Regions from separate parts of the Streptomyces sp. NPDC037301 genome, predicted to be linked through region 1. Evidence: riboswitches for the same ligand, from Rfam matches in the RefSeq annotation. Region 1 holds a riboswitch; the other holds the start of a gene.
The links. A riboswitch is a leader RNA that binds a small molecule or an ion and turns the genes downstream of it on or off. The one in region 1 is predicted to bind S-adenosylmethionine.
Positions count from the first base shown of each region.

Region 2: it holds a riboswitch for S-adenosylmethionine, as region 1 does, so the genes downstream of both, thrC (threonine synthase) here and ACZ7IB_RS25290 (aminotransferase class V-fold PLP-dependent enzyme) in region 1, are expected to answer to the same signal.

Region 1 covers NZ_JBVJWD010000016.1:157,609-163,431, reverse strand. Annotated here, with positions in the region: gene qcrC (cytochrome bc1 complex diheme cytochrome c subunit) at 1-537, shown strand, start outside; gene qcrA (cytochrome bc1 complex Rieske iron-sulfur subunit) at 534-1,586, shown strand; gene qcrB (cytochrome bc1 complex cytochrome b subunit) at 1,583-3,208, shown strand; gene trpD (anthranilate phosphoribosyltransferase) at 3,334-4,398, shown strand; SAM riboswitch class IV at 4,482-4,599, shown strand; gene ACZ7IB_RS25290 (aminotransferase class V-fold PLP-dependent enzyme) at 4,776-5,823, shown strand, end outside.
Region 2 covers NZ_JBVJWD010000017.1:126,639-132,461, forward strand. Annotated here, with positions in the region: gene ACZ7IB_RS26190 (alpha,alpha-trehalose-phosphate synthase (UDP-forming)) at 1-119, opposite strand, end outside; gene ACZ7IB_RS26195 (glucosyl-3-phosphoglycerate synthase) at 174-1,124, opposite strand; SAM riboswitch class I at 1,278-1,404, shown strand; gene thrC (threonine synthase) at 1,422-2,723, shown strand; gene ACZ7IB_RS26205 (MoaD/ThiS family protein) at 2,753-3,031, shown strand; gene ACZ7IB_RS26210 (cold-shock protein) at 3,454-3,660, shown strand; gene groL (chaperonin GroEL) at 3,981-5,603, shown strand; gene ACZ7IB_RS26220 (lipase family protein) at 5,771-5,823, opposite strand, start outside.

The DNA of each region.
Region 1 (5,823 bases):
GGCCGTATGCCGGCGCAGCAGCCGGGTGCCCAGGTACCGAAGAAGAAGGTCATCTACAGCCAGGCCGAGATCGACCAGCTCGCGGCGTACGTCGCGTCGCTCGGCGCCGGTCCGATCGTTCCGACCAAGAACCAGGTCAGCCCTGACGGTGCGGACATCGCCAAGGGTGGCGACCTGTTCCGTACCAACTGCGCGCAGTGCCACAACTTCACGGGTGAGGGTGGTGCGCTGTCGAACGGCAAGTACGCGCCCAGCCTCGAAGGCGTGGACCCGAAGCACATCTACGAGGCCATGCAGACCGGCCCGCAGAGCATGCCGTCCTTCCCGGACACGACGATGCCCGAGCAGCAGAAGCGGGACATCATCGCGTACGTCCAGACCGTGAACAGCGCCCAGTCGGAGAACCCGGGTGGTCTCAAGCTGGGCGGCCTGGGGCCGGTCAGCGAGGGCTTGTTCGCCTGGATCTTCGGGCTCGGCGCACTGATCGCAGTTGCCATTTGGGTCGCGGCCCACACCGCTAAGGCCAAGAAGTCATGAGTAGCCAAGAGATTCCAGACGAGAACCTGCCCGCTGAGCAGGACACCGCGCACGGCGCGGTAAAGGTCGCGGACGACCCGTTCGCCGACCCGGGGCTGCCGGCCCACAAGCCGCGCATCCAGGACATCGACGAACGGGCCGCGAAGCGCTCCGAGCGCGCCGTGGCGTTCATGTTCACGCTGTCCATGCTGGCGACGATCGGCTTCATCGCCTCGTACGTCATCTTCCCGGTCGACAAGATCGTGTACATCTGGCCCTTCGGCCATGTGAGCGCGCTCAACTTCTCCCTGGGTCTGACCCTGGGCGTGGCCCTCTTCGCGATCGGCGCCGGTGCCGTCCACTGGGCGCGCACCCTGATGTCCGACGTGGAGGTCGCCGACGACCGGCACGCCATCGAGGCCGAGCCCGAGGTCAAGGCGAAGGTCCTCGCAGACTTCGCGGCAGGTGCCGAGGAGTCCGCGTTCGGCCGGCGCAAGCTGATCCGCAACACCATGTTCGGCGCGCTGGCCCTGGTGCCGCTCTCCGGTGTGGTGCTGCTGCGCGACCTCGGTCCGCTGCCGGAGAAGAAGCTCCGCAACACCCTGTGGGCCAAGGGCAAGCAGCTCATCAACATGAACACGATGGAGCCGCTGCGTCCCGAGGACGTCGCCGTCGGTTCGCTGACCTTCGCCATGCCCGAGGGGCTGACGGAGGAGGCGGAGGACTTCCAGAACCAGATCGCCAAGGCCGCGCTGATGATCATCCGCATCGAGCCGGACAACATCAAGGACAAGCGCGAGCGCGAGTGGGCCCACGAGGGAATCGTGGCCTTCTCCAAGATCTGCACCCACGTCGGTTGCCCGATCAGCCTGTACGAGCAGCAGACGCACCACGTGCTCTGCCCGTGCCACCAGTCCACCTTCGACCTCTCCGACGGCGCCCGCGTCATCTTCGGTCCGGCCGGTCACGCCCTTCCGCAGCTGCGGATCGGTGTGAACAGCGAGGGCAACCTCGAGGCGCTCGGTGACTTCGAAGAGCCCGTCGGTCCTGCATTCTGGGAGCGCGGATGAGTACTGCGACCGACACACAGCGCAAGGCGCCCGCCGGCGAGCGGGTGGCCGACTGGGCGGACGGCCGGCTCGGGATCTACTCCCTGGCCAAGGCCAACATGCGCAAGATCTTCCCGGACCACTGGTCCTTCATGCTCGGTGAGATCGCCCTCTACAGCTTCATCATCATCATCCTCACGGGTGTGTATCTGACGCTGTTCTTCCACCCGAGCATGAACGAGGTCGTGTACCACGGCTCGTACGAGCCGATGCAGGGCATCAAGATGTCCGAGGCCTACGCCTCGACACTGGACATCAGCTTCGACGTCCGCGGTGGTCTGCTGGTTCGCCAGATCCACCACTGGGCCGCGCTGATCTTCCTGGCCGGCATGTTCGTGCACATGATGCGCGTCTTCTTCACGGGTGCGTTCCGCAAGCCGCGTGAGATCAACTGGCTGTTCGGCTTCCTGCTGTTCGTGCTGGGTATGTTCACCGGCTTCACCGGCTACTCGCTCCCGGACGACCTGCTCTCCGGTACGGGTGTCCGCTTCACCCAGGGCGCGATCCTGTCGATGCCGATCGTCGGCACGTACATCTCGATGTTCCTGTTCGGCGGAGAGTTCCCCGGTCACGACTTCGTCGCCCGGTTCTACTCGATCCACATCCTGCTGTTGCCGGGCATCATGCTCGGCCTGCTGGTGGCGCACCTGATCCTGGTCTTCTACCACAAGCACACGCAGTTCGCGGGTCCCGGCCGCACCAACAAGAACGTCGTCGGTATGCCGTTGCTGCCGGTGTACATGGCGAAGGCCGGCGGTTTCTTCTTCCTGGTCTTCGGCATCATCGCCGTCATCGCGGCCATCGCCTCGATCAACCCGATCTGGGCCATCGGCCCGTACCGCCCGGACCAGGTGTCCACCGGCGCCCAGCCCGACTGGTACATGGGCTTCGCCGAGGGTCTGATCCGAGTGATGCCTGGCTGGGAGATCAACCTCTGGGGTCACACGCTGGTCCTTGGTGTGTTCATCCCGCTGATGGTCTTCGGACTGGTACTCGGGATCATCGCGGTCTACCCGTTCGTCGAGTCCTGGGTCACCGGTGACAAGCGTGAGCACCACATCCTGGACCGCCCGCGCAACGCCCCGACCCGGACGGCCTTCGGCGTCGCCTGGATCACCGAGTACGTCATCGTCTTCATCGGCGGTGGCAACGACCTGTGGGCCACGCACTTCCACCTGTCGCTGAACGCCATCTCCTGGTTCATCCGGATCTTCATCTTCGTGGGACCGGTCCTCGCGTTCATCGCCACCCGGCGGATCTGCCTCGGCCTCCAGCGCCGCGACAAGGAGAAGGTGCTGCACGGGCGCGAGTCCGGCATCATCAAGCGCCTGCCGCACGGTGAGTTCGTCGAGATCCACGAGCCGCTCGGCCCCGAGCAGCTGCACACGCTCACCGCGCACGAGCAGTACAAGCCGGTCGAGATCGGCCCGACGGTCGACGAGAACGGTGTCGAGCGCAAGGTGCCCGTACTGCAGAAGCTGCGGGCCAGGCTCAGCAAGGGCTACTTCGGCGAGGACAACCAGATCGCCAAGCCCACCGCCGAGGAGTACAAGGAGATCACCAGCGGCCACGGTCACCACTGATCGCCTGAACTGATCGCCACAGCAGGAGCCCCGTCCATCCGATGGACGGGGCTCTTCGCTGTCCGTGGCGCTCGATAGGGTGGGGGCAACCCCTTTTATCGGCTATGGACCCCCAGGAGCGGACCATGAACGTTGTGACCCCGGTCGGCGGCGACAGCGTGGCGGACCGTTCCTGGCCCGGCGTGCTGAACCCGCTGCTGCGCGGCGAGGACCTGACCGCGGACGACACCGCATGGGCGATGGACCGCATCATGAGCGGTGAGGCGACCGATGTGCAGATCGCCGGTTTCGCGGTGGCCCTGCGCGCCAAGGGCGAGACGGTCGACGAGGTGTCCGGCCTGGTGCGCGCGATGTACGAGCACGCCAACACGATCCACGTACCCGGTCGCACGGTCGACATCGTCGGCACCGGCGGCGACCTCGCCAAGACGGTCAACATTTCCACGATGTCGGCGATCGTCATCGCGGGTACCGGCGCCAAGGTCGTCAAGCACGGCAACCGCGCCTCCTCGTCGGCGAGCGGTTCCTCCGATGTGCTGGAGAAGCTCGGCGTCAATCTGGAGCTCAGCGCGCAGCGGGTCGTCGAGGTCGCCGAGGAGGCGGGCATCACCTTCTGCTTCGCGGTGAAGTTCCATCCCGCCCTGCGGTACGTGGCCAGGGCCCGCAAGGAACTCGGTGCCCCGACCACGTTCAACATCCTCGGGCCGCTCACCAACCCGGCCAAGGTGCGTTCCCAGGCCATCGGCGTCGCCGACCTGCGGATGGCGCCCATCGTCGCCGGTGTTCTCGCCGAGCGCGGCAATTCGGCGCTGGTCTTCCGCGGTGACGACGGCCTGGACGAGCTGACGACCACCGCGACCTCGCGGGTCTGGGTGGTCCGGGACGGATCGGTGCGCGAGGAGGCGTTCGACCCGCGCGACGTCGGTCTGGAGCTGGTGCCGGTACAGGCGCTGCGCGGCGCCGACGCCTCGTACAACGCGGATGTGGCCCGCCGGGTGCTGGCCGGCGAGCGAGGCCCCGTACGGGACGCCGTGCTGCTCAACTCGGCGGCGGCGCTGGTCGCGCTGGACCCGGCGGACGGCACGCTGAACGAGCAGCTCGCCGCAGGGATCGCGAAGGCCGCCGAGTCCATCGACTCGGGGGCGGCCCGGCAGGCGCTGGAGCGCTGGGTGGCGGTCAGCAACGCCTGACCGGACGGAATATGACGCAGGGCGCGGTCCAGATCTTGGACCGCGCCTTGCGCGTTGACGCGCGTATGGCAAGATGCTGGGCAGGTCATGAGTGACAGCGACTACGGCCCCGGCCCGCTGTCCGGCAACCCTCCGTCCGTGGCGGGGTGCCCCGGGTGAAGACCAGGCCGTGGGCAGCGAGGTCTGCGGCAAGCGCGGGCCCCTCGGCATCTGTGAATGCCAGCCCCCGGGGTCCTGGTCCCTAGGGAGTCTCTTGTGAGCAAGCGAATGCGATAGGGCTTATCGGCCCTTCTCCGCACACCCTTTTTTCACCCTCTGCTGCGCTGCCGCGTATCCGCCGGCGCATGCAATTCGCCTGCCTGTTACGGGAGTTCGCCATGTCTGTCTTCACCGCTGCCGCCGACCAGTCGCTTTGTGCCCCTCTGCCGGTTCTGGGCAAGGATGTAACGGTTCCGCTGGTCACGGGTGGTGAAGTCACGTACGCCGCTCTCGACTACGCCGCCAGCGCCCCGGCCCTGCAGCGCGTCTGGGACGACGTCGCCGCGTACGCCCCGTACTACGGCAGCGTCCACCGCGGCGCCGGGTACCTCTCGCAGCTCTCCACGGACCTCTTCGAGAACAGCCGCGCGACCGTCGCGGAGTTCCTCGGCTGCCGCCTTGAAGGGGGTCCGGGCGAAGCCCGGTCGGGCAAGGGCGGTGGTGGGCGACGGGAGGGCGACCAGGTGATCTTCACCCGCTCGACCACCGACTCCCTCAATCTGCTGGCCGCCGTCGTCCCCGCCGACTGCCAGGTCTTCGTGTACGAGACCGAGCACCACGCCTCGCTGCTGCCGTGGCGCGACGCCCGGGTGACCTACCTGAACGCCCCGCGCACCCCGGCCCAGGCCGTCGAGACGCTGGAGCGGGCGCTCGCCGACCGTGACCCCTACGGCCCCGCGCTGGTCTGCGTCACCGGCGCCTCCAACGTCACCGGAGAACTGTGGCCGGTCAAGGAACTGGCGGCCGCCGCGCACGCGCACGGTGCCCGGATCGTGCTGGACGCCGCGCAGCTCGCCCCGCACCACCCCGTCGACATCGCAGAGCTGGACGTCGACTGGGTCGCCTTCTCCGGACACAAGCTGTACGCGCCGTTCGGCTCGGGTGTGCTCGCGGGCCGCGCCGACTGGCTGCAGGACGCCGAGCCGTACCTGGCCGGCGGCGGCGCCTCGCGCAAGGTGGCCCGCCGCACGGATGGCGGTGTGGACGTCGAGTGGCACTCCACCGCCGCCCGCCACGAGGCCGGTTCCCCCAACGTCATCGGCGCGTACTCCATCGCCTCCGCCTGCAAGGCGCTGACCGAGGCGGGCTTCGACAACCTGGTCGCGCGGGAGCAGCACCTCGTCACCGCGGTCCGGGCCGGACTCGCCGGCGTCCCCGAGGTCAAGG
Region 2 (5,823 bases), on a different contig from region 1:
CCGCCGCCGCCGCGCTTCGCGTCGAGTGATCCGTCCGTGGCGAGGGTGTACGACACCGGGCCGCGGTTGGACGCAACGAGGACCTGGGCAGCGGACTGGGCTTCGGACGCGGAGACCATGTTGCGGAATCTAGCCAGATCACGAACCGCCCAAACGTGCGAAGTCAGGCCACGTCAGGCCGCCCGGCGCGAAACGTACTCCTCGATCTCGCGCATCGGAGGCCGCTCCTCGGTGTCCACCGCATGGGTGCGCGGTACGAAGCCGTCCTCGCCGCGCTCGAACTGGGTGAGCGAAGGTCGTACCAAGTGACCGCGGGACAGGCGGAGTTGAGCGGTCCGGTAGATCGTCGCCGCCATCCGGCCGAGCGCCTGCCCGTCCTGGTGGCGGTGTTTGCGCACCCCTACGTCGACCTGGGCCAGCGCGTCCAGACCCACCGTGTGCAGCGCATCGACCAGGAGGCCCAGTTCCACTCCGTAGCCGACGGGGAAGGGCAGCCGTTCGAGGAGGGAGCGGCGTACGGCGTACTCCCCGCCCAGCGGCTGGACGAAACCGGCCAGTTGCGGCCAGTGCAGATTGAGCAGCGGACGGGCCACCAGCTCGGTGACGCGACCACCCTGACCTGCGGTGTCACCAAAGGGGCGGTCGTACATCGCCTTCACGAACTGCACGTTCGGGTCGGTCAGCAGCGGGCCGACGACGCCGGAGACGAAGTCCGCCGAGAAGTCCTTCAGATCGGCGTCGATGAAGCAGACGATGTCACCGCCGGTCACCAGGAGCGACCGCCACAGCACCTCGCCCTTACCGGGCACGGCGGGTATCCGGGGGAGTATCCCGTCCCGGTGCACCACCCGGGCGCCGGCCTCCCGGGCCACCCTCGCGGTGCCGTCCGTGGAACCGGAATCGATCACCACGAGTTCGTCGACCAGCTGGACCTTCTCCATCAGCTCGCGCCGGATCGTCGCGACGATCCGGCCGACCGTCGCCTCCTCGTTCAGCGCGGGCAGTACGACGCTCACGCTCCCGCGGCGCGGGTCCCTGGCCTTGGCGGCCAGGATGCGGTCCAGCGGGCGGTCGGCGGCCGACCAGGAACGCCTGGCCAGCCAGCGTTCGACCTCTTCCAGCACGGTCGATACTCCCTGTATGTGATCCGTCTCGCGGTTCGGACGACTATCTCAACTGTCCGGTGCTTCGGTTACAGTCTTGAACAACGCGGATGGCCGTCGCATGTCGGGGTCAGTCCGCAAACAAATGCCTGGATCGGTGATCCAGTGCCACAGCGCTCATCCAGAGGGACTGAGGGAACGGCCCGTTGAAGTCCCGGCAACCCTCCTGCCGACCGCGAGGTCAGGTGGGGAAGGTGCCAATTCCGTCTCGCGGCGAAATGCGTCGCGAGGAAGATGAGGAGAAAGGGCCTCGCCATCATGGCTACGCAGACCGTTGCGGTAAGCACCAATTCTTCCGCCGAAGCTGTCGACCTCGGACCTGCCGCGGCGCTTTCCTGCCGCGAGTGCGGCGAGCGTTTCGAGCTCGGCCCCATTTTCGCCTGCGCGTCCTGTTTCGGGCCGCTCGAAGTGGCGTACGACCTGCCGAGCGGCTCCCCCGACGAGCTGAAGAAGCGCATCGAGGCGGGCCCCGACAACATCTGGCGTTACGCGCCGTTGCTGCCGGTCCCCGCCGATGTCGCGGACAAGCCCAACATCAACCCCGGTTTCACCAAGCTGGTCAAGGCCGACAACCTCGCCCGCGAGCTGGGCGTCACCGGCGGCCTGTACGTCAAGGACGACTCCGGCAACCCGACGCACTCCTTCAAGGACCGCGTCGTCGCCATCGCCGTCGAGGCCGCCCGCGCCTTCGGTTTCACCACCCTCTCCTGCTCCTCCACCGGCAACCTCGCCGGCGCGGTGGGTGCCGCCGCCGCCCGCGCCGGCTTCCGCTCCTGCGTGTTCATCCCGCACGACCTGGAGCAGGGCAAGGTCGTCATGGCCGCGGTGTACGGCGGTGAGCTGGTCGGCATCGAGGGCAACTACGACGACGTCAACCGCTTCTGCTCGGAACTCATCGGTGACCCGCTCGGTGAGGGCTGGGGCTTCGTCAACGTCAATCTGCGCCCGTACTACGGCGAGGGCTCCAAGACCCTGGCGTACGAGATCTGCGAACAGCTCGGCTGGCAACTGCCCGACCAGATCGTCATCCCGATCGCATCCGGATCGCAGCTCACGAAGATCGACAAGGGTCTGCAGGAGCTGATCAAGCTCGGTCTCGTCGAGGACAAGCCGTACAAGATCTTCGGCGCCCAGGCCGAGGGCTGCTCCCCGGTCTCCACCGCCTTCAAGGCCGGTCACGACGTCGTGCGGCCCCAGAAGCCGAACACCATCGCCAAGTCCCTGGCGATCGGCAACCCGGCCGACGGCCCGTACGTCCTGGACATCGCCCGCCGCACCGGCGGCGCGGTCGAGGACGTCAACGACGAGCAGGTCGTCGACGCGATCAAGCTGCTGGCGCGCACCGAGGGCATCTTCGCGGAGACGGCGGGCGGGGTCACGGTCGGCGTGACGAAGAAGCTCATCGAGGCCGGTCTGCTCGACCCGACGCTGACCATCGTCGTCCTCAACACCGGTGACGGCCTCAAGACCCTGGACGCGGTGGCCGCCACCTCGCAGGCGACCGCGACGATCCGTCCGAGCCTGGACGCGTTCCGCGCCGCCGGCCTCGCCACCAGCTGACCACCCGAGACCGAAGAAAGGCACCCCTCATGAGCGTCAAGGTCCGCATCCCCACCATCCTCCGCACCTACACGGGCGGCCAGGCCGAGGTCCCGGCCGAGGGCTCGACCCTCTCCCAGGTCATCGAGTCCCTGGAGCAGAACCACCCGGGCATCGCCGCCCGCGTCCTGGACGACCAGGGCAAGCTGCGCCGCTTCGTGAACGTGTACGTCAACGACGACGACGTGCGCTTCGAGGGCGGCCTGGAGACGGCGACGCCGGACGGCGCGGGCATCTCGATCATCCCGGCAGTCGCAGGCGGGTGCTGACCGTCCGTCCGACTTCACCGCGTTATCGGTATTGCCCCCTCTGCGAGAGAAGCGGAGGGGGCAATTCTGTATGGTTGAGCGCGGTACAGTGTGGGAAGTCCCCCCAGCTGCCCGTGCCGCCCGCATATGAGAATGCGCCCGGCCGCGACAAGAAGCAGCCAAAGTGCTCGATCTCCTTGCGCCATAAGTCGCCTTTGCCCGGCCCGACTTGCCCTGGAATCTCATGAATTCCTCATATTCGGGCGTTCGGTGCTGCCCGGAATTCTCGTCCGATTGACCTGTTGCAGAGGGCAGTTGGGCAGATACATTCGGCCGCGGTCGACGCGTTCCGGCGCACGCACCCTCCCCTGTCGGGGGGTGAGTTCTGACCCGGGTCCGCGAAGTGCGGTCCTGTGCAAGGGCCAGTAATAGGGGAGTTAGGCATGGCTCAGGGCACCGTCAAGTGGTTCAACGCGGAGAAGGGGTACGGCTTCATCGCGGTCGACGGTGGTGCGGATGTTTTCGTCCACTACAGCGCGATCCAGATGGACGGGTACCGCACCCTCGAAGAGGGTCAGCGAGTTGAATTCGAGATCTCGCAGGGCCAGAAGGGGCCGCAGGCGGACATGGTCAAGCTCGCCGTCGGCTGAGCTCGACGCGGTCGGCCAACGACACTACTCACGCACGGAGGGCCCGTACCCCCTGGGGTACGGGCCCTCCGCGCGTCCGCGTCCGCGGCCACCCGCGAGTGGCTGTCGTTGTCCACACCCCGAGGCGGACGCTTGCACTCTAGGGGGTCGAGTGCTAATCATTGGCGTTAGCACTCTCCAGGTGAGAGTGACAGAACTTGGACCGGGCCGGTGAGGCCCGCAGGTCCGGTGGGGCAAGGAACCACCGGTCACGCAGGCCGTCCGTCGCGGGCGCCACTCGGTCCGGAGAAATCCACCCCTGTCCGGGAGGACCACTTCACATGGCCAAGATCATCGCGTTCGACGAGGAGGCCCGGCGCGGTCTCGAGCGCGGCATGAACCAGCTCGCCGACGCCGTCAAGGTCACCCTTGGCCCCAAGGGTCGCAACGTCGTCCTTGAGAAGAAGTGGGGCGCCCCCACGATCACCAACGATGGTGTTTCCATCGCCAAGGAGATCGAGCTGGAGGACCCGTACGAGAAGATCGGTGCGGAGCTCGTCAAGGAGGTCGCCAAGAAGACGGACGACGTCGCCGGCGACGGTACGACCACCGCCACCGTTCTCGCCCAGGCTCTCGTCCGCGAGGGCCTTCGCAACGTCGCCGCGGGTGCCAACCCGATGGCCCTCAAGCGGGGCATCGAGAAGGCCGTCGAGGCCGTCTCCGCCGCCCTCCTGGAGCAGGCCAAGGACGTGGAGACCAAGGAGCAGATCGCTTCGACCGCCTCCATCTCCGCCGCCGACACCCAGATCGGCGAGCTCATCGCCGAGGCCATGGACAAGGTCGGCAAGGAAGGCGTCATCACCGTCGAGGAGTCCCAGACCTTCGGTCTGGAGCTGGAGCTCACCGAGGGTATGCGCTTCGACAAGGGCTACATCTCGGCGTACTTCGCCACGGACATGGAGCGCATGGAGTCGTCCCTCGACGACCCGTACATCCTGATCGTGAACTCCAAGGTCAGCAACGTGAAGGACCTCCTTCCGCTGCTGGAGAAGGTCATGCAGTCCGGCAAGCCGCTGCTGATCATCGCCGAGGACGTCGAGGGCGAGGCCCTGTCGACCCTGGTCGTCAACAAGATCCGTGGCACCTTCAAGTCCGTCGCCGTCAAGGCCCCGGGCTTCGGTGACCGTCGCAAGGCCATGCTCGGCGACATCGCCATCCTCACCGGTGGCACCGTCATCTCCGAGGAGGTCGGCCTCAAGCTGGAGAACGCCGGTCTCGACCTGCTCGGCCGCGCCCGCAAGGTCGTCATCACCAAGGACGAGACCACGATCGTCGACGGTGCCGGTGACAGCGACCAGGTTCAGGGTCGCGTCAACCAGATCCGTGCCGAGATCGAGAACTCCGACTCGGACTACGACCGCGAGAAGCTCCAGGAGCGCCTCGCGAAGCTGGCCGGCGGCGTGGCCGTCATCAAGGCCGGTGCCGCGACCGAGGTCGAGCTCAAGGAGCGCAAGCACCGCATCGAGGACGCGGTGCGCAACGCCAAGGCCGCCGTCGAGGAGGGCATCGTCGCCGGTGGTGGCGTGGCTCTGCTCCAGGCCTCGGCCGTCTTCGAGAAGCTGGATCTCTCGGGTGACGAGGCGACCGGCGCCAACGCCGTCAAGCTGGCGCTGGAGGCCCCGCTCAAGCAGATCGCCGTCAACGGTGGTCTCGAGGGTGGCGTCGTCGTCGAGAAGGTGCGCAACCTGCCGATCGGTCACGGTCTGAACGCCGCGACCGGCGAGTACGTCGACATGATCGCCGAGGGCATTCTCGACCCGGCGAAGGTCACGCGCTCCGCCCTGCAGAACGCCGCGTCCATCGCCGCGCTGTTCCTCACCACCGAGGCCGTCATCGCCGACAAGCCGGAGAAGGCCGCCGCGGCCGCTCCGGGCGGCATGCCGGGCGGTGACATGGACTTCTGATCCTGACGGATCGGTAGTTCCTGTACAGCTTTACCGCATCGGCCCCCGGGACCAGCAGGTCCCGGGGGCCGATGTCTTTTCTGTACGGGGCGGGGGCGGTGGACGCACCCACGATGCCCGCCGGAGCACCGTGAGCGCGTGATACCCCGCTCGACGGGACTGCGGAACTACGGAAGCCGGTCGAGGAGCCAGGTGCAGAGTTCCTCCGTCACAAGGGTGT